Regions from separate parts of the Rhizobium sp. 01L419 genome, predicted to be linked through region 2. Evidence: riboswitches for the same ligand, from Rfam matches in the RefSeq annotation. Region 2 holds a riboswitch; each other region holds the start of a gene.
The links. Region 2 has a riboswitch for cobalamin ahead of AC1DUP_RS22785 (ABC transporter substrate-binding protein). Riboswitches for the same ligand answer to the same signal wherever they lie in the genome.

Region 1 (6,454 bases), on a different contig from region 2:
CATGGGCCGCGAGGAATTCCCGTGCGGCATCAAGAAATACCGCGCCCTGTGCGGAAAGCCGCACCAGCCGCGGCGTGCGCTCGATCAGCCGGTGGCCGAGCCGCTCTTCCAGCCGTTTCAGCTTGACGCTGATCGCGCCCTGCGTGCTGCCAAGCTCACTGGCGGCGCGGGTGAAGCTCTTGTTCTCGGCGATCGTCACGAAGGCCTGAACGGAATCGACATCGAGCATGGTCATGGCATCTATCCGAAATTGTTGTGTCTGAAATAGTTAATCATCCAATTCTGTAATGTTCAAGCTCTGCTTATGCTGACGCAAATGGACGACATCGGATGTCACCGTTGTATGTCTCAACCTCGAAAGGCCAAAGCATGACCCCTGCCTCCCCTCCTTCCTCACGTATCAGAGGCATTATCGCCCTGATGGCCGCTTGCCTCTCCTCGCTCATGTTCGGCCTTGAAATATCGAGCGTCCCGGCAATTCTGCCGACGCTTGAAAAGGTGCTGCATGCCGATTTCAGCGCGCTGCAATGGATCATGAACGCCTACACGATTGCCGTCACCACGGTGCTGATGGCGGCCGGTACCTTTGCCGATCGTTACGGCCGCAAGCGTGTCTTCCTGATCGGCATTGCCGCCTTCGGCTTGACCTCGCTCGTCGCCGGCCTTGCGCAGGATGCCTCGCTGCTGATCGCCGCCCGCTTTCTGCAGGGCATGAGCGGCGGCGTCATGCTGATCTGCCAGGTCGCCGTTCTCTCCCATCAATTCCGGGAGGGCCGCGCCCGCAGCATGGCCTTCGGCTGGTGGGGCATCATCTTCGGGATCGGCCTCGGCTTCGGCCCGATCATCGGCGTTGCCATCGTGGCAGCCGCCGGCTGGCAATGGGTGTTTCTCATTCATGCGGTCCTTGCCGTCATCACCATAGCCCTCGCCGTAACCGGCATTGAGGAATCTCGTGACCCAAGTGCGGGACGGCTTGATTTTGCCGGCATCGCCACCCTTTCACTATCGGTCTTCTGCCTCGCCTTCTTCATCACGCAGGGGCCGGCCCTGGGCTTTGCCAGCCCCACGGCACTCGCCATTATCGCTCTTTGCGCGGTAAGCCTTATCGCCTTCGTCATTGCCGAGTGGCTGAACCCGCGGCCCATGTTCGATGCCTCGGTCTTCCGCATCCGCACTTTCTCGGGTGCGATCATCGGCTCGGCTGCCATGAACATCAGCTTCTGGCCCTTCATGATCTATCTGCCGATCTGGTATCAGGCCGGCCTCGGCTACGGCAGCCTTGCCGCCGGTCTCTCGCTGCTGGCCTATACGCTGCCGACCCTTGTCGTGCCGCCGTTTGCCGAGCGTCTTTCGCTGCGCTACCGGCCGGGCCTCGTCATTCCCGGCGGTCTCTTCACCATCGGCCTCGGCTTCCTGTTGATGAAGTCTGGCAGCGCCGCCACCGAGCCAAGCTGGCTGACCATGATGCCTGGCGCCCTGCTCTCAGGCATCGGATTGGGCTTCACCAACACTCCGGTCAGCAACACGACGACAGGCGCAGTCTCCAGCGATCGCGCCGGCATGGCCTCCGGTATCGACATGAGCGCCCGTATGATCTCGCTCGCCATCAACATCGCCGTCATGGGCTTCATCCTCTTCAACGGCGTCTTCTCGCATCTGAAGAGCGTCCTGCCGTCATCGATGGCGGCGGACGATCTCCGCTTGGCTGCCGAACGCATTTCCGCCGGCAATATCGCCTCCCTGCCCGATATCCCGGCCGCGACGGTGCATGATGCGCTCGTCCAGGGATTCGGCGCAGTCATGCTCTACGGCGCCGTCGGCGTCTGGCTGATGGCCGCCGCGAGCTTCCTCGTCTTCGGCCATTGGAAAGCCCCTGTTTGCGCCAGGGAATGCGATAGCCAGCCAGCCCAATGATGCAGACCCGCGCCGGCCCAATCCGGCGCGGTCTAGCCTTCCACCTGCCCCCAGCCGTCATGGAAGACCAGTTCTTCCAGCGGCATCCTTTGCCGCCAGCCTTTGACCGCCAGTTCCGGCTGATCGCAGAGCCGTTCGACGAAGCCGGCGCAGAGCCAGGCCACCACCTCGATATGATCGGGAATGCCGAGGATTTCCTTCAGGTCGCCCTCGCGAAAGATGCTGACCCAGCCGATGCCGACGCCTTCCGCTCTGGCAGCAAGCCACAGGTTCTGGACGGCGCAGACGGTGGAATAGCTGTCCATGCGCGGATTATGTGTGCGCCCCAGTACCACGCTGCCGCTGCGGGTAGGATCGCAGGTCACGCAGATGCCGAGTGGCGCCTCGACAATGCCTTCGAGCTTCAGCGAACGGTATTTTTCCTGCCGTTCGCTGTCGAACATGCGGGCCGCTTCCTCATTCGCCTTCACGAAAGCATCGCGCACCCGCGCCCTGACCTCGGCACTCTTCACCAGAATGAAATTCCACGGCTGCATGAAGCCGACCGAAGGCGCGTGATGCGCCGCCGTCAGCAGCCTTGTGACGAGATCATCCGGCAAAGGATCGGGCAGGAACTGGCTACGCACATCGCGCCGCGTCATGATCGCATGATAGACGGCCTCGCGTTCGGCCGCAGAAAAACCGGATGCCGGGCAAGCGGCATCATCAATGGGTCGCATCGTCAAATCCCCAACAACGCAACCGCCCGCCGTCCGCGCGGGTTGGGTCTATCTTGCCAGGCCGGTCTTCTGACTTGGCGTCATTCGCTTCGCCGCAGCCTTCCCGGCCTTGCGGCCAGTGGCGTGATAAGCGGCAAGCGTCAGCCTTACAGCGTTGGGCACGTTCCGGTCTCACACCGGATTCCCGATTCTCCCGCCTGTGAAAGCGGGCACCTGAAGGGTGATCTATGGCGTGGAAACGGCATGGCGGCAAGCTGCATGCGACATTCATTTCGTGGACAGTCCGGAAATGCTGGCCTAGAACGAAACCCGAATCCGACTGGCGCCGAAAGCGCCCCTTCATTCTCATTGCATTCCGGTTGCCCGTGTCCCGTCTAACGCCGATGATCCTCGCGGTCGCCCTGTTCATGGAACAGATGGATTCGACCGTGATTGCCACCAGCCTGCCTGCGATTGCTGCCGATATAGGCACTTCGCCGATCGCATTGAAGCTTGCGGTAACGAGCTACCTCGTGGCCTTAGCGATCTTCATTCCGATCAGCGGCTGGATGTCGGATCGCTTCGGTGCCCGCAATATTTTCCGCCTGGCGATCTTTGTCTTCATGGTCGGCTCCGTCGCCTGCGCTTTCTCCAATTCCATCGCCGCCTTCGTCATCTCCCGTCTCATTCAGGGTGCCGGCGGCTCGATGATGACGCCGGTCGGGCGATTGCTGCTGGTACGCGGTACGCCACGTCACCAGCTGGTGAATGCCATGGCCTGGCTCACCATTCCGGCGCTGATCGGCCCGATCATGGGACCGCCGATCGGCGGCTTCCTGACGACCTATCTCAGCTGGCACTGGATCTTCTGGATCAATGTGCCGATCGGCATTATCGGCATCATCCTCGTCACCCGCTTCCTGCCGGCTGTCGAACCGCGCAGACCGAAGCCGATGGATTTTCCGGGTTTCTTCCTGTCGGGCATCGGCTTTTCCGGTTTCGTCTTCGGCCTTTCGGTCATCAGCCTGCCGGCGGTTCCCGTCATCTACGGTTATGTTACCGTCGCTGTCGGCATCCTTTCCGGCATCCTTTATTTCATCCATGCCAGGCGCACGCCGCATCCGCTGCTCGACCCGAAAATGTTCCGCTATCCGATGTTCCGGGCATCGATCCTCGGCGCCTCGAATTTCCGCATGGGGCTCGGCGCGTTACCCTTTCTCATGCCGCTGATGCTGCAGCTCGGCTTCGGCATGACGCCGCTGCAATCAGGCTCGATCACCTTCGTCAGCGCGCTCGGTTCGATGGGCTCGAAATTCGCCGCCACCCGCACCTACAATGCCTTCGGCTTCCGCAACGTCATTGCGCTGACCACCTTCCTCGCCGCGATCTTCCTCGGTGTGAACGGCCTCTTCACCGTCGAAACGCCGCTCTATGTCATCATGGGCTGTCTTCTCGTCGGCGGCCTGCTGCGTTCCATGGCCTTCTCAGGCGTCAACGCCATGGCCTTCGGCGATGTGGACGAGGCCGACAGCAGCCAGGCAACCGCCATCAATGCGGTGGCCCAGCGCATCTCCATGGCCATGGGTGTTGCCGTCGCCGGCACGATCCTGGAAATCTCATCGAGCTTTCACGGCGGCAAGCTGCTGGTTTCCGATTTCCATATCGCCTTCTTCATGGTGGCTGGGATCTCCGCCCTTGCCTGCATCACCTTCCTGCGCCTGCCCGCCAATGCGGGCGAGGAACTGACGACGCGCCGCCGCAAGAACCGACATGCAGAGCCGGAGGAGGCACAAGGAGAGGCAATGGCGGAAAGCCGCTGAAAACCTCACGGATCGGTCATTTTCTCTCACAGATTCCGCGTGACAACTCCCATCGGCATAGCTACATAGGCTGCATGTCGATTTCGTCCGTTTATGCATCGCGATTTTATTCGTACCGCTGCTTCCAGCGGATGCGGGTCTGTGCGTAGACGAAACTAACGCAACGACAAACCCGAACAGCCGCTAGTCAACCTGGCGGCTTTTTTGTTCCGCACGGTATGACCAAACAGGAGAGCATACCGTGACTGACACTATTGATGATCTTCGCATCGTCGAGATCACCCCGCTGACCAAACCTGCCGATATCATCTCGGAAATCCCGCGTAGTGCCGCGGTCACCGAGACCGTGACCGGCACCCGCGACACGATCCACAATATCCTGACCGGCAAGGACGACCGCCAGCTGGTCATCATCGGCCCCTGCTCGATCCATGATCCGGCAGCCGCCCGCGAATACGCCTCCCGCCTGGTCGAGCAGCGACGACGCCTCTCCGGCGATCTCGAAATCGTCATGCGCGTCTATTTCGAAAAGCCCCGCACGACCGTCGGCTGGAAGGGCCTGATGAACGATCCGCATCTCGACGGCACCTATCGCATCGAGGAAGGCCTGCGTATCGCCCGCCGCCTGCTGCTCGATATCAACGCCATGGGCCTGCCGGCCGGCTGCGAATTCCTCGATACGATCACGCCGCAATACATCGCCGACCTCGTCAGCTACGGCGCCATCGGCGCGCGCACGACCGAAAGCCAGATCCACCGCCAGCTCGCCTCGGGTCTCTCCTGCCCGATCGGCTTCAAGAACGGCACGGATGGCAGCGCGCGCATCGCACTCGATGCGATCATGGCGGCTTCCCAGCCGCACCATTTCCCGGCCGTCACCAAGGACGGACAGGCAGCGATCGCCTCGACGCGCGGCAACGAGGACTGCCACATCATCCTGCGCGGCGGCAAGCGCCCGAATTATGAGGCAGCCGACGTGCAGGCCGTCATCGCCGAGGCCGTCAAGCTCGGTGTCGATCCGCGCATGCTGATCGATGCCAGCCACGCCAACAGCAGCAAGGACCCGATGAACCAGCCGAAGGTCGTCCACGACGTCGCCGGCCAGATCGTCGCCGGCAACCACCACATCAAGGGCATGATGATCGAGAGCAACCTCGTCGCCGGCCGCCAGGATCTCGTTCCCGGCAAGCCGCTCGTCTATGGCCAGTCGATCACCGATGGCTGCATCGGCTGGGATATGTCGGTCGACGTACTCGAGGATCTCGCCAAGGCCGTCCGCGACCGCCGCAAGGCCGCCGTCGCTGCCTGACCGACAGAATAAGGCGCGGCGGGTGAAATCCCGCCGCCAATTCACAGGGCGGTGCGGCACTCCCCCTTCTCCACAGCGGGGAGAAGGTGGCCCGAAGGGTCGGATGAGGGGGCTCCGGGTACGAATTCAGCTTATGTACCGCATCCGACAGGTCGCTGGTATATAACTGGCGACACCACATTTTTCGTTTCCATTCAGGCCAGCGCAGTGCCCGGAGCCCCCTCATCCGCCCTTCGGGCACCTTCTCCCCGTTGTGGAGAAGGGGAAAGCCGCGCCCGCTCGGCACACTCGAAGGCATCGTGCGGCACCACCCTCACTGTCGCCGAGTGGTCCATGCCTTGGCAGGAGCGTGACTCGGTCGCCCCATCATCAAATCAAGACCTCACCGGGAAATACCGCACATAGGCGAATTCATCGCCATCGGGCGACCAGTTCGGCACGTTGATCGTGCCCTGCCCGCCGATCCTCATCAAAGAGGCGATGGCCCCGTTATCGACTCGTTTCCATGAGCAACCGGCTTTTAGGATTTTGACATGCGTTGCAGGAAATTCGCACGATCTGATGCTCAGTCCTCGTCCAAAAGACGCGACCCCTCATCGGTCCAGAGCCCGCCCCACGGCTCCGGTTTGACCAAACCATAGGATGCGAGCACTTCGACCGCCTCTTCGCCGGCGCTCATGGACTTGTGAACCAGCCCGTCCCGACCATCGTCC
Region 2 (6,454 bases):
ACGCCGCAGAGAATGATGCGCTCGCTGGTGCCGCCCACACCGGCTGCCAGAATGCCGACCAGCAGGAAGGCAATGACGGCGCCGATGAAGGCGCCGGCGGAGAGGCTGAGCACGCCATAGCCGAAGCCAAGGATCATGACGCAGACGGCCCCGGTAGAGGCGCCGGCCGAAATGCCGAGCACGTAGGGTTCGGCGAGCGGATTGCGCAGCAGCGCCTGCAACACCGTGCCGCAGAGCGCCAGCGACGCACCGGCACTGGCCGCCACCAGCGCGCGGCTGAGGCGGTAATCCCAGACGATGCCCTGATGAATGCGGCTGAGCTCGAATGCCGTGCCGAACAGGCGATTGGACACCGCCTTTGCCGTGGTGGCGAGAGGAATGGCGATCTCGCCTATAGACACGGCAAGGCTCACCATCAGCCCGAGCAGGACGAAGGCGGCGATGGTGAGCGCGGCGAGCGCCCACCATTTCCTCTGTCGCAAGGCAGCCTGGCTCACTGCGTCAGACCGAAGGACTTGATGCCCTTTGCGAGCGTTTCGATACCGTCGATCGTGCGGATCGTCGGGTTCATCGACTGCGCGTCCATCATGATGAAGCGCTTGTTTTTCACCGTATCGAGTTCACTGGTGACCGGATCATTCTCCAGGAAACCCACCTTCACCTTGGGATCGTCGGCGGCATAGCGACGGCGGTCCATGGTGGCTATGACGATGACAGCGGGATTGGCCTGCGCAATGGTTTCCCAGCCGACGAGGGGCCATTCCTCTTCCGTCGTCACGACGTTCTTGGCGCCGAGCGTCTTCAGGATATAGGCCGGCGCGCTGTTCTTGCCGGCGATGAAGGCATCGCCTTTCACTTCCTTGCTGGAGAACCAGAAGACCACGGGCAGGTTCTTGCTTGAAGCGCCGGCAACGGAGGCAACGGCGGCGGCCTCGCGCGTCTTCAGGTCGGCGATCAGCGCATCGCCGCGGTCCTTGATGTCGAAGATCTCGGCGAGTTCGGCGATTTCCTGATAGATCAGGTCCATCGTGAACAGTTCCCTGCGCACGCCATCGCCGCCATCGGTGTTGATCTTGGCGACGCAATCGGCAGGCGCGACATAGGTGTTGATGCCGAGGTCTTTGAATTGCTCGCGCTTGCCGACGGAGCCTTGCGTGCCGACATGCCATTCGAATTCGGCGGCTACCAGATCGGGCTCGGCACCGACGACGGATTCGAAGCTCGGGTCGTTGTCGGCCAGCCGTTTGATCTTGCTGTTGGCCTCGGCATATTGCGGCAGGACCGGGCCGACCCAGACGGCCGTGCCGGCGATCTTGTCGGCAAGGCCGAGCGAGAAGAGCACTTCGGTCATGCCCTGGCCGATCGAAACGATCTTGGCCGGGGCCTTGTCGAACGTGACCGGCTGGCCGCAATTGGTAAGGGTGAGGGGGTATCGGGTGGCGGCGAAGGCGGGGGCTGCGAGGCCGGCCAGGCAAAAGCCGGCGAGCCCGAGCGCAAGGGAAAAGCCTGGAAGTAACTGGCGCATTGGAAACTCTCGATCGGAAGGAAAAGGGCTAGCGGACGCCGGCGCGCGCAGATGCGTGAGCCAAGCGTGGAGGGAGAGGGCTAGCGGCGGGTGGTCCAATCGGGACGGATCGCGTGCGGCAAGCGGCAGGGATTAAGGTCAATCATGTCTGCTCCTTGTCCGGGCATCCCCGCCCGGCTGATTGGATCGTGATTGACGGCAGGTCTCCTGGCTCACGGATGTCAGTCGGTCATCTGCCTTCCCGCGCTTTCGCACAGTGGCATGGCCCTGAGGCCTTGGAGTGACCGGCTCGCTTGTCATGTCCTGATATGAATGGCGCACCATACATTCCGGGATATAACCAGCAATCCGCTTACAGTTGCGGGGGCAGCCACGGTCTTGGTCCCTTTTGGGTCGTCCGCACCGTGTTCCCTATTAATCCCCTCGAAGCTCTCCTCGGGGAACCGTCGTCCTGATCTATGACGCCGCCGTGGGCGACGTCAAGCACCGGATTCGAAGTGTCCCGGGTCCGGAGTCGCTCAGTGGCTGGCGCCCGAGCCGCCGGCGGCGACGAGCGCGAAGGGCTGGCCCTCGACGGGGATCGTGCGCGTTTCCTTCAGCGTTTCGCTACTGACGAGGCGGATCAGGCTGTGGCGAGGATCGGTGATGGCGATATTATCGCCGGCCACGGCCAGCCGCGGCCGCGGATCGCGCCAATGCCCATCCTTGCTGTAGGGCTCCGTGACGGTTTCCGATCTGACGATCTCGCCCTTCACCGTATCGAGCAAGTGCAGCTTGCCGTCCTCGGTGAGGATATAGGCATTCTGGAACCGTGCCGGATCGAGCACGAAATCGACGCGGCGGGTCGGAAGGTCTATGACGCGGTAGGGTGTTTCGGTGCTGTCGGGATCGATCAGCACCACCTTGTCCTCCCCGTAATTGCCGAGGAAGAACTGCATGGAGCGCCCTCCAAGCAGGGTCGAGACCTTGCCTCGCGGCAGCGACGCGCCATAGCCGAGCATCTCCAGTTTGGGGCCTTTCGTGCCGCCGGGGCGGGCGACGAGCACGCCTTCCTCGCAACCGAAGGCGACGAGGCGGGCGGAGGTCGCCTCGCCATGCAGGCCGGTGCAGGGCGCGACATCGCCCGCCTGTTGTCCGTCATGGTCGAGCACGCGCAGGCCAAGGCGCGGCGGCAACTCGCCTTCCTTGACCGGCGCCTGCATGTTCGGCACTGAAACCAGCAGGTGATTGCCCATCGGCACCGCGACGCCGTGATGGGCGGCGATGGTGTTGAAAGCCTTCGGCTCCGGCTTTGCCTGCAGCAGGCTACTTTCCTTCAGGAGATCGAAGCGGTCGGTGCGGTCGTAGAAGATCGCCACGTCATCGCCATGCGTCACGACATGGCCCGGCTTCTCGCCCTTTATCGTCGCGCCGATCAGCTTCGGCGGCGTCACTGCGAGATCGCGATGCTCCCCATGATCGGAAAGGACAATGCCGGTATCGATGACATGAATGGTATTCTCATCGCCCTGGACGGCAAAGACCGTGCGCCCGGTGTCGCTCAGCGACAGGGCGGCATAAGCCTTGAGATCGAAGCGACCGATCTGTCTGCCGCTCGCAAGATCGATGGCGCGGACGACCGGCAGGCTGTGATCAGCCACGAAAAGCCGCCAGCTTTCTTGCTGTTCCTCCTCGGCGCGGGAAGCCGATGGCAGGGCGGCGGAGGTGAGCGCGGTGGCGACTGCGAAGACAGCGAAAAGGCGCCGGGGCATGAAATCTCCTTTAATGTAATAACATTACATCTTCGTTGTTATAAAGTTACATTTGCCTTGTCCAGTCCTGGTTGTCGGATTTTTGAGAAATTAGGGCGCTGGCCTCGTTTGATGTTTGGCCGGCTTTCATCGTGACCGGATCGCAACGTCAAGCACGAGCAGTGAGAACTGTTGCCGGTGGAGGGGAACGTCGGCTGCAGCAGGCGGCGCGGCGGCCGCCTGCTGCAGTGATGTTTTGCAATCAGTTCTTCGGCGCCGACAGTTTCTGCATGACTTCGTCGAGATTGAAGCTCGCGGGCTTCTGACGGACGGGGAATTCCGCGAAGCTTTGCAGCCATTTCCCGACGATCGCCTGCGAGGGAACGATGACGAAGGCGCGGTCGAAGAACCATTTTTCGTATTCGATGGATTCGTCGCCGCGTTCAAAGGGATCGGCCCTGAGGTTGAAGAGGAGCGGGGCCCTCAGTTCGGTGAATGGCTGGCGCCAGACGCCGATGCCCGTGTGATCCTGCGACTTGAAGACGACCTTCCAGTTCAGCACGCGCACGGCGACCAGTTCGCCATCGTCGTTCCAGTAGAGGAAATCGCGGCGCGGCGTCTCGTTTACGCTTCCAGACAGGAAGGGCATGAGATTGTAGCCGTCGAGATGCACCTTGAACGTCTTGGTGCCGGCGGTGTAGCCGGTCAGGCATTTCGCCACGATATCCGGTTCGCCTGCCGCCGCGCAGAATGTCGGGATCAGGTCGTAATGCGAGAAGGCCTCGTTGTGGATCGTTCCGGGCTTGATGACACCAGGCCAGCGAATGCATGTGGGCACGCGATAGCCGCCTTCCCAGTTCGTTGCCTTTTCTCCCCGGAAAGGCGTGGTGCCGCCATCCGGCCAGGTCATCACCTCGGCGCCGTTGTCGCTGGTATAGACGACGATCGTATTGTCGGCGACGCCGAGATCGTCCAGCTTCTTCAGGAGTTCGCCGATCATGGCGTCATGTTCGAGCATGCCGTCAGGATAGACGCCAAGGCCAGTCTTGCCGACGGAATCGGCCTTCAGATGCGTGTTGACGTGCATGCGGGTGGAGTTGAAATAGCAGAACCAGGGTGTGCCGGCATTCTGCTTGCGATCCATGAAATCGAGAGCGGCGGCCAGGAATTCCTGATCCACGGTCTCCATGCGCTTGACAGTCAGCGGTCCGGTATCCTCGATCCTGCCGTCGGCCGAAGCCTTGATGACGCCGCGCGGACCGAAGCGTTTGCGGAATTCCGGGTCCTTGGGATAATCAGGATTCTCAGGCTCTTCCTCGGCATTGAGGTGATAGAGATTGCCGAAGAATTCGTCGAAGCCGTGGTTGGTCGGCAGGAATTCATCCTTGTCGCCGAGATGGTTCTTGCCGAACTGGCCGGTGGCGTAACCGAGTGATTTCAGGAATTCGGCAACGGTCGGGTCTTCCGGCTGGATGCCGAGATCGGCGCCGGGCAGGCCGACCTTGGTGAGGCCCGTCCTGATCGGCGACTGGCCGGTGATGAAGGCGGCGCGGCCGGCCGTGCAGCTCTGCTCGCCGTACCAGTCGGTGAACATCGCGCCCTCATTGCCGATGCGGTCGATGTTCGGAGTGCGATATCCCATCATGCCGCGGTGGTAGATGCTCGGGTTGAACCAGCCGATATCGTCACCCATGATCATCAGGATGTTCGGTTTGCGTCCGGCAGTTCCTGAGGTCGTTGCCTGTTGCGCCTGTGCGGGCGCCGGTGCAGATAGCGATACGCCGGCTGCGGCCAGCGCCGTGCTCGCGACCAGCAGATCGCGGCGGCTGAGCCCTTGCCGGGTCACGGTCACGGATGGGTTCTTCGTCTCCTCTGCCATGCGGGTATCCTCCGTTGGACGACGGTTTGGACCGTCGGCCTGCACGCTAGAGACGAGTTTTAGGGCGCGGAAGTACGTTACGGTAAATGCCGGCGGGGTTTACCGTAACGTGCAGGAGAGGCAGTAGCGGGCACTTAATAAGACTGCCGCATCTAATTGCTGAGCCACGTTCACAAGCCTATCCCGCATTCTGCCGCTAATCCGGCTAATCTGCCGGCGCTATATCCCCATCGGCGCGGCTTTCCGCGTCAAGTTTCCAACAGCGCGAGGGATAAGCCATTGAGAACATCAGGATTTGCCGCAACCGATGCGAACACGCCGTTGCAACCTTTCTCCTTCGATCGCCGGGAACTGCGCCCCGAGGACGTGGCGATCGATATTCTCTACTGCGGGGTCTGCCACACCGATCTGCATATGGCCCGCAACGACTGGGGATTTTCGGCCTATCCCGTCGTGCCGGGACATGAGATCGTCGGGCGGGTATCGGCCATCGGCAGCAGCGTTTCGGGCTTCAAGGTGGGCGACAATGTCGCCGTCGGCACGATCATCGACAGCTGCATGGAATGCGCCCAGTGCCGACGCAATGAAGAGCAGATGTGCTACAAGGGCGTCACCGTTACCTATAACGGCCAGGACCGGGTGACGGGCGAGACGACCTATGGCGGCTATTCCGACCATATCGTCGTGCGCGAGGAATTCGTGCTGCGGGTGCCGGACGGGCTGGATCTGGCGCGGGTCGGGCCGCTGCTCTGCGCCGGGATCACCACCTATTCACCGCTGCGCACCTGGAATGTCGGCCCCGGCAGCCGGGTGGGCGTGATCGGGCTTGGCGGGCTCGGGCATCTGGCCGTGAAGTTTGCCTCCGCGCTCGGCGCGCATGTGACGGTCATGACGCGCTCGGAAGGCAAGATCGAGACGGCGCGCGCACTCGGCGCCGACAAGGTGCTGCTGTCGACCGATACCCAGGCGATGGAGGCTTCGGCCTTTGCCTTCGATGTCATCATCGACACTGTGCCCTACGAGCACGATCTCAGCCCCTACCTCAACCTGCTCGATGCCGATGGCACGCTTGTGATTGCCGGGTCGCTGGTCGATACGCCCAAGTTCAATAACCTCTTGATCCTCGGCGCACGCCGGCGCATTGCCGGCACGCCGAGCGGCGGCATCAGGCAAACACAGGAGATGCTGGATTTCTGCGGCCGCAAGAACATCCTGCCGGAATGCGAGATGATCGCCATGGCCGATATCGCTGGAGCCTTCGAGCGGCTGGAACGCGGCGATGTGCGTTACCGTTTCGTCATCGACATGGCGACGATGCCG
Region 3 (6,454 bases), on a different contig from region 2:
GGGTCTTCAATCCGCAATCAGGATTGATCCAGAGCTGTCCATCCGTCAGACGCTCGCGCGCCAGCGTCAGAAGCTCGGTCATTTCCTCGACATCGGGAACGCGCGGCGAATGGATGTCATAAACACCGGGGCCGATCTCGTTAGGATATTTATAGCTGCGGAAGGCTTCCAGCAGTTCCATCTTCGAGCGTGAGGTCTCGATGGAAATCACGTCGGCATCCATGGCCGCAATGGCGTCGATAATCTGATTGAACTCCGAGTAGCACATATGTGTGTGGATCTGGGTTTCGTCGGAAACACCGGATGAGCACAGGCGGAAACTTTCCACCGCCCAGTCGAGATAGGTCTTCCAGTCCACTTTGCGCAACGGCAGACCTTCGCGAAGGGCCGCCTCGTCGATCTGGATCATCGCAGCACCCGCCTGTTCGAGATCAAGCACCTCGTCGCGGATCGCCAGCGCGATCTGCCGGCTGACATCGGCGCGGGAGAGATCGTCGCGGACGAACGACCAACTCAGGATCGTCACCGGCCCCGTCAGCATGCCCTTCACCGGCTTCTGCGTCAGCGACTGCGCATAACGCCACCACTCGACTGTCATGGGCTTCGGCCGGGAGATGTCGCCGAAGATGATCGGGGGGCGGACATAACGGGAACCATAGCTCTGCACCCAGGCATGCTGCGTGAAGGCGAAGCCGGAAAGCTGCTCGCCAAAATACTGCACCATGTCGTTGCGCTCGAATTCGCCATGGACGAGCACATCGAGGCCGATTTCCTCCTGCCAGCGGATCGCCGCTTCGGTCTCCTTTTTCAGGAAGGCATCATAATCCGCCTCGCTGATCGCCCCCTTTGTGAAAGCAGAGCGAGATTTGCGCACATCATCCGTCTGCGGAAAGGAGCCAATCGTCGTCGTCGGGAAAAGCGGCAGGCGAAGCTTTCGTTCCTGCAGGCCGGTGCGCTCCGCAAAGTCACTGCTGCGCGTCTTCATCGCCTCGTCGATTGCGGCAACCCGCTGCCTGACCTTCATGTCATGCACACGCACTGATGCAGCACGCAAGCCAACGGCTCGCGACGCGGCCGCGATCACCTCTGAAGCCGTGCCGGGGTCGCCTAACGCTGCAAGTTCGTCCAGCTTCTGGGTCGCGAAAGCGAGCCATGACCTCAACTCGTCGTCCAGTCCGGTCTCCAACTCCAGATCGATCGGCACATGCAGCAGGGAGCATGACGGTGCGATCTGCAGCCGATCAGCACCGAAATGCTGGATCAGCGGCTCGATCCTTTTCAGGATCGCAGCCAGATCCGCCTTCCAGATATTGCGCCCGTCGATGACGCCGAGTGACAGAGTCAGGTCGCCTGGCGCCTTGAGAAGGGCATCGATCTGCTGCGGAGCACGAACGAGATCGACATGCAGGCCCGCGACCGGCAGCGCAAGTGCCGTTGGCAAGTTGTCGCCGATGTCGCCGAAATAGGTGGCAAGCATGATCTTCAGGTTCGGCACCAGCTCATGCAGCGCGCGATAGGCATGTTTCAGCGCCGCCTGCTCTTCTCCCGTTATATCCAGCACCAAGCACGGTTCGTCGATCTGCACCCAGTCGGCACCGGCAGCACTCAGTTCCGCCAGCACCCTCGCATAGACCGGCAACAGGCGCTCCAGCAGGCTGATCGGCGCAAAACCGTCCTCGGTTCCCTTGGCGAGTTTCAGGAAGGTGACCGGACCGAGGATGACCGGCCGGGTGTGTATGCCAAGGGTCTTGGCTTCGATGAAGGCATCGAGCGGCTTGTTTGCCGTCATCGCAAAGGACTGATCGGGACCGAGTTCCGGCACCATGTAGTGATAGTTCGTGTCGAACCACTTCGTCATTTCCAGCGCCGGCACGCCATGTCCGTGATGGTGCTGATGGCCGCAATCGGCATGCGCCGCATCGCCGGTCGAGCCGCGCGCCATGGCGAAATAGGTATCGAGCGCAACAGGGCCGCCCTTCCAGCCATAGGTCGAAGGAATGGCGCCGACCATGACAGCCGTGTCGAGCACATGGTCGTAAAGCGAGAAATCGTTCGAGGGAATGACGTCGATCCCCTTCTCTTTCTGCAAGGCCCAGTTTTCGGCCCGCAACCGCTTCGCAACATCGAGAAGCGCGCCGGCATCGGATTTTCCGGCCCAATAGTTTTCCAGTGCGAATTTGAGTTCGCGATGCTTTCCGATCCTGGGAAAGCCGAGATTGGCAGTCTTGATGGTCATTTTCCTTACCCCGAAGGTTATGGGCAAGGCTGAGGCGCAACGCATCGACGAGATGCGGACACAGGAGTGCCGTCTCGCGCAAAGCGGCACACCGGGACACCCCGCCCGTGGACGTTATCTATCGCGGCAGGTCTCCTGGCTTGCGGGTCATCGACACCATCCAGTCTTCCCAGGCGTCTTCCCAGTGACGTCGAAGGACGGTGTCTATCCGCTTACAGTTGCGGGGGCAGCTTCGGTCTTGGCGATCGCCGCACCGAATTCCCTCTTAGCTTGGGATTGTCTGATCCCAAGAACCAACGATGCGGCAACCATGCACCCGCCGCATCGCAACGTCAAGATCACATAAAGAAATCTTTATATCTTTATACGAAGAAGGCGGAGTGCATTCATAGTCACCAGCACGGTCGCGCCGGTATCGGCGAGGATCGCCGGCCACAGGCCGGTAATGCCGACGATGGTGGTGACAAGGAACACCGCCTTCAGCCCCAGCGCGATGGTGATGTTCTGGAAGATATTACGCATCGTCCGCTTCGAAAGGTCAATCATGCGCGCAACGTCGCCGACACGTCCGTGCAGCACGGCCGCATCCGCGGTTTCCAGCGCCACGTCGGTGCCGCCGCCCATGGCGATGCCGACATCGGCAGCGGCAAGCGCCGGCGCATCGTTGATGCCGTCACCGACCTTGGCGACGAACAGCCCTTCCTTCTTCAATTCGCCGACGATGCGCTGCTTGTCCTGCGGCAGCAACTCGCCGCGCCAGTCGATGCCGAGATCACCGGCAACGGCAGCGGCCGTGCGCTTGTTGTCGCCGGTCAGCATAATGGCACGCACGCCTGCCGCCTTCAGCGTCGCGAGGCCGCTCTTTGCGTCCTCACGCGGCTCGTCGCGCATGGCGATGAGGCCGGCAGCGACTCCATCGATCAGCAGCACCGAAACACTTTTGCCCGCGCCGTTCAGGACGGCGACCTGCTCATCCTGCTCCGCACTCAAAGCACCACGCTCTCGCGCAGCCGGCGGCGACAGGAGATCGAGCGTCTCGCCGCCCACCTTGCCCGTCACACCCTTGCCCGGCAGCGCCTCAAGTTCGAAAGCCGGCGGCATCGGCACACCATCGGCCTTCGCCCGGTTGAGGATCGCCAGCGCCAGCGGATGGCTGGAGCCCTGCTCCAGTACGGCGGCTCGTGACAGCACCTGCGCCTCGGGACGTCCATAGGCAATGATATCGGTCACCTGCGGCTTGCCCGCGGTGAGCGTACCCGTCTTGTCGAAGGCAACGGCCGTCACCTTGCCAAGCGACTCCAGAACCGCTCCGCCCTTCATCAGCAACCCGCGGCGCGCGCCTGCCGAAAGCGAGGCCGCAATCGCCGCCGGCGTCGAAATGACCAGCGCGCACGGGCAGCCGATCAGCAGGATCGCAAGACCCTTGTAGATCCACTCGCCCCACGCCGCACCCATCAGAAGCGGCGGCAAGGCCGCGACAAGCGCCGCCACGACGACAACGCCCGGTGTATAATAACGCGAGAAGCGGTCGATGAAGCGTTCTGTCGGCGCCTTGGATTCCTGGGCTTCTTCCACGAGCTTGACGACACGGGCAATCGTATTGTCCTCAGCAGCGGCCGTTACACGAATGCGCAGCGCGGCATCGCCATTGACCGTACCGGCGAAGACGGTCTCGCCCGTTCCCTTGCGCACCGGCGTGCTTTCGCCGGTCACCGGCGCTTCGTCGATAGCGCTTTCACCAGACAGGATCGTACCGTCGGCGGAAATCCGATCGCCCGGCCGTACGAGAATGACGGAGCCCACAGCGAGTGTTTCCGCCGGCACTTCCTTCACCTCGCCACCCGTTTCAAGCAGCGCAATCTTCGGCACCAGTGTTGTCAGCGACTGGATGCTGGCGCGCGCCTTGCCGGCCGCAACGCCTTCCAGCAGCTCACCGACAAGGAACAGGAAGACCACCGTTGCCGCTTCTTCGCCGGCATTGATGATGACTGCGCCGACGGCGGCGATTGTCATCAGCATTTCAATCGAAAAGGGAATGCCGGCAAGCGCCGCCATGATGGCGCGCTTGGCGATCGGAACCAGCCCGACCAGCATGGCAATGATGAAGGCATAGGAAGCAATCGATGGCACCAGATGGCCCACCACATAGGCTGCCACCAGTGCCACGCCGGAAAAGATCGTCAGCCGACCCTTCTTGCTCTGCCACCACGGACCCGTCATCGGTCCATGATCATGGCCATGCAGCCCTTCGACTTCCTCCGCGCCATGCGAATGCCCGTGATCGGAATGGTCATGACCAGCATGATCATGATCGCGATCATGGCCTTCATGGGAATGGTCATGATGCTCGTGCTCATGCTCATGCGCATGGTCATGATCGTGATCATGATGTGCGTGATCATGACTACCCTTCGGCTCCTGAGCGGGCGCCTTGCCCTTGAGCGGAGCAACGGAATAACCGAGGCCGGTTACCTTCTTCTCGATCGCCTTCAGGTCGCTGCTTCCGTCATGACGCACGGTCATCGTACCTGCCGTCACCGAGACGGCGACATCTTCGACCCCGTCCATGCGCCTGACGGCCGTGTCGATTTTCGTCGCGCAAGCGGCGCAATCCATGCCGCCAACCCGGTACCGTGCCTGTGCTGCTTCACTCATGATCTAAATCCTTGCTTGTAGGCAGCCTCCTTCCTACATCCTCTAGCGACTAGAGGTGCAAGAGGAAATCATGAAAAAGATCACCATCGGCGAGGCGGCACGCCAAAGCGGCGTCAAGGTGCCGACGATCCGCTATTATGAGGGCATCGGCCTGTTATCGGCACCTAGCCGTAGCGAGGGCAACCAGCGTTCCTACGAGCCAGCCGATCTCAACCGCCTCGCCTTCATCCGTCACGCCCGTGAACTCGGCTTCGAGATCGATGCGATCCGCACGCTGCTGCACCTGCAGGACGACCCGGACCAGTCCTGTGCCTCCGCCGATGCCATCGCCAAGGCGCGCCTTATCGAAGTCGAACAGCGCATCCGCAGTCTGAACGCCCTGAAGGCCGAACTGGAACAAATGGTCGAAGGCTGCGGCCATGGCCGCGTCGACCAGTGCCGGGTCATCGAGGTGCTCGCCGACCACGGCAAGTGTGCCCATCCTCATCACTGAGACTTGCGCCAGATCACCTGCCGCGCCAAGAAGGCGTAATGGAACAGAAGACTATCGCGATCATCGGTGGAGGCCCTACCGGCCTTTCGGCTGCCGAAGTGCTGTCCGAAAGCGGCCATGCCGTTTTCATCTATGATGCCATGCCGACCTTCGCCCGCAAGTTCCTGCTCGCCGGCAAGTCGGGTCTCAACATCACCCACTCCGAAGACTACGACCAGTTCGCCTCCCGCTTTGGCGGTGCCAATTCTCGGCTGCGCGCCGCCCTCGATGCCTTCACGCCAACAAATATCCGCGCCTGGGCGGCAGGCCTCGGCACGGAAACCTTTATAGGCTCCTCGGGCAGGGTCTTCCCTAATGTCATGAAGGCTTCGCCTTTACTACGCGCCTGGCTCGCCCGGCTGGAAGCCCGTGACGTCACCTTTTTTACCCGCCATCGCTGGATCGGCTTTGCCGAGGGTGGACATGCATTCGAAACCCCCGACGGCCGCAAGACCGTTTCCTGCGACGCCACGCTGCTCGCGCTCGGCGGCGCCAGCTATCCCCGCCTCGGCTCTGACGCCGGCTGGGTATCGCTGCTTTCCGAACGCGGCACGACAATCGCGCCATTTCAGCCTGCCAATTGCGGCTTCGATGTCGACTGGAGTGATCTCTTCCGTGACCGCTTCGCCGGAGAGCCGTTGAAATCGGTCATTGCGACATCGCGCGCCGGCACATTTCCCGGCGAATTCGTTATCAGCCGGCACGGCATCGAGGGCAGCCTCATCTATGCACACGCCGCCGCTCTGCGTGATGACCTGCTGCAGCATGGCGAGGCAAGTCTGGCAATCGACCTTTCCCCCGGCCGCACGCTGGAACGCCTATCTCGCGATCTCGTCCGGCAGGACGCCAAGTCGAGCTTTTCGAACCGTCTGCGCAAGGGCGCCGGCATCGATGGCGTGAAGGCAGCACTCTTGCGCGAACTGGTGTCGCAGGCGGATCGCAACGATCCGAACAAGCTTGCTGCCGCCATCAAGTCCTTGCCGATCCCCCTGCTGCGCCCTCGCCCCATCGCCGAAGCCATATCCTCCGCC

Region 1: linked by a shared signal. The riboswitch ahead of bluB (5,6-dimethylbenzimidazole synthase) and the one ahead of AC1DUP_RS22785 (ABC transporter substrate-binding protein) in region 2 are both predicted to bind cobalamin.
Region 3: linked by a shared signal. The riboswitch ahead of metE (5-methyltetrahydropteroyltriglutamate--homocysteine S-methyltransferase) and the one ahead of AC1DUP_RS22785 (ABC transporter substrate-binding protein) in region 2 are both predicted to bind cobalamin.

The regions. Positions count from the first base shown of each region.
Region 1 is NZ_JBFTSM010000034.1:27,802-34,255, forward strand. Features, by position in the region: gene AC1DUP_RS35480 (LysR family transcriptional regulator) at 1-235, opposite strand, end outside; gene AC1DUP_RS35485 (MFS transporter) at 370-1,914, shown strand; gene bluB (5,6-dimethylbenzimidazole synthase) at 1,947-2,633, opposite strand; cobalamin riboswitch at 2,676-2,865, opposite strand; gene AC1DUP_RS35495 (MFS transporter) at 3,017-4,432, shown strand; gene AC1DUP_RS35500 (3-deoxy-7-phosphoheptulonate synthase) at 4,674-5,741, shown strand; partial or broken gene AC1DUP_RS35505 (TolB family protein) at 6,116-6,205, opposite strand; gene AC1DUP_RS35510 (hypothetical protein) at 6,307-6,454, opposite strand, start outside.
Region 2 is NZ_JBFTSM010000012.1:78,908-85,361, forward strand. Features, by position in the region: gene AC1DUP_RS22780 (FecCD family ABC transporter permease) at 1-497, opposite strand, end outside; gene AC1DUP_RS22785 (ABC transporter substrate-binding protein) at 494-1,525, opposite strand; cobalamin riboswitch at 1,706-1,988, opposite strand; gene AC1DUP_RS22790 (hypothetical protein) at 2,044-3,276, opposite strand; gene AC1DUP_RS22795 (arylsulfatase) at 3,518-5,134, opposite strand; gene AC1DUP_RS22800 (NAD(P)-dependent alcohol dehydrogenase) at 5,414-6,454, shown strand, end outside.
Region 3 is NZ_JBFTSM010000028.1:29,314-35,767, forward strand. Features, by position in the region: gene metE (5-methyltetrahydropteroyltriglutamate--homocysteine S-methyltransferase) at 1-2,236, opposite strand, end outside; cobalamin riboswitch at 2,345-2,550, opposite strand; gene AC1DUP_RS34070 (heavy metal translocating P-type ATPase) at 2,591-4,891, opposite strand; gene AC1DUP_RS34075 (MerR family transcriptional regulator) at 4,962-5,384, shown strand; gene AC1DUP_RS34080 (TIGR03862 family flavoprotein) at 5,423-6,454, shown strand, end outside.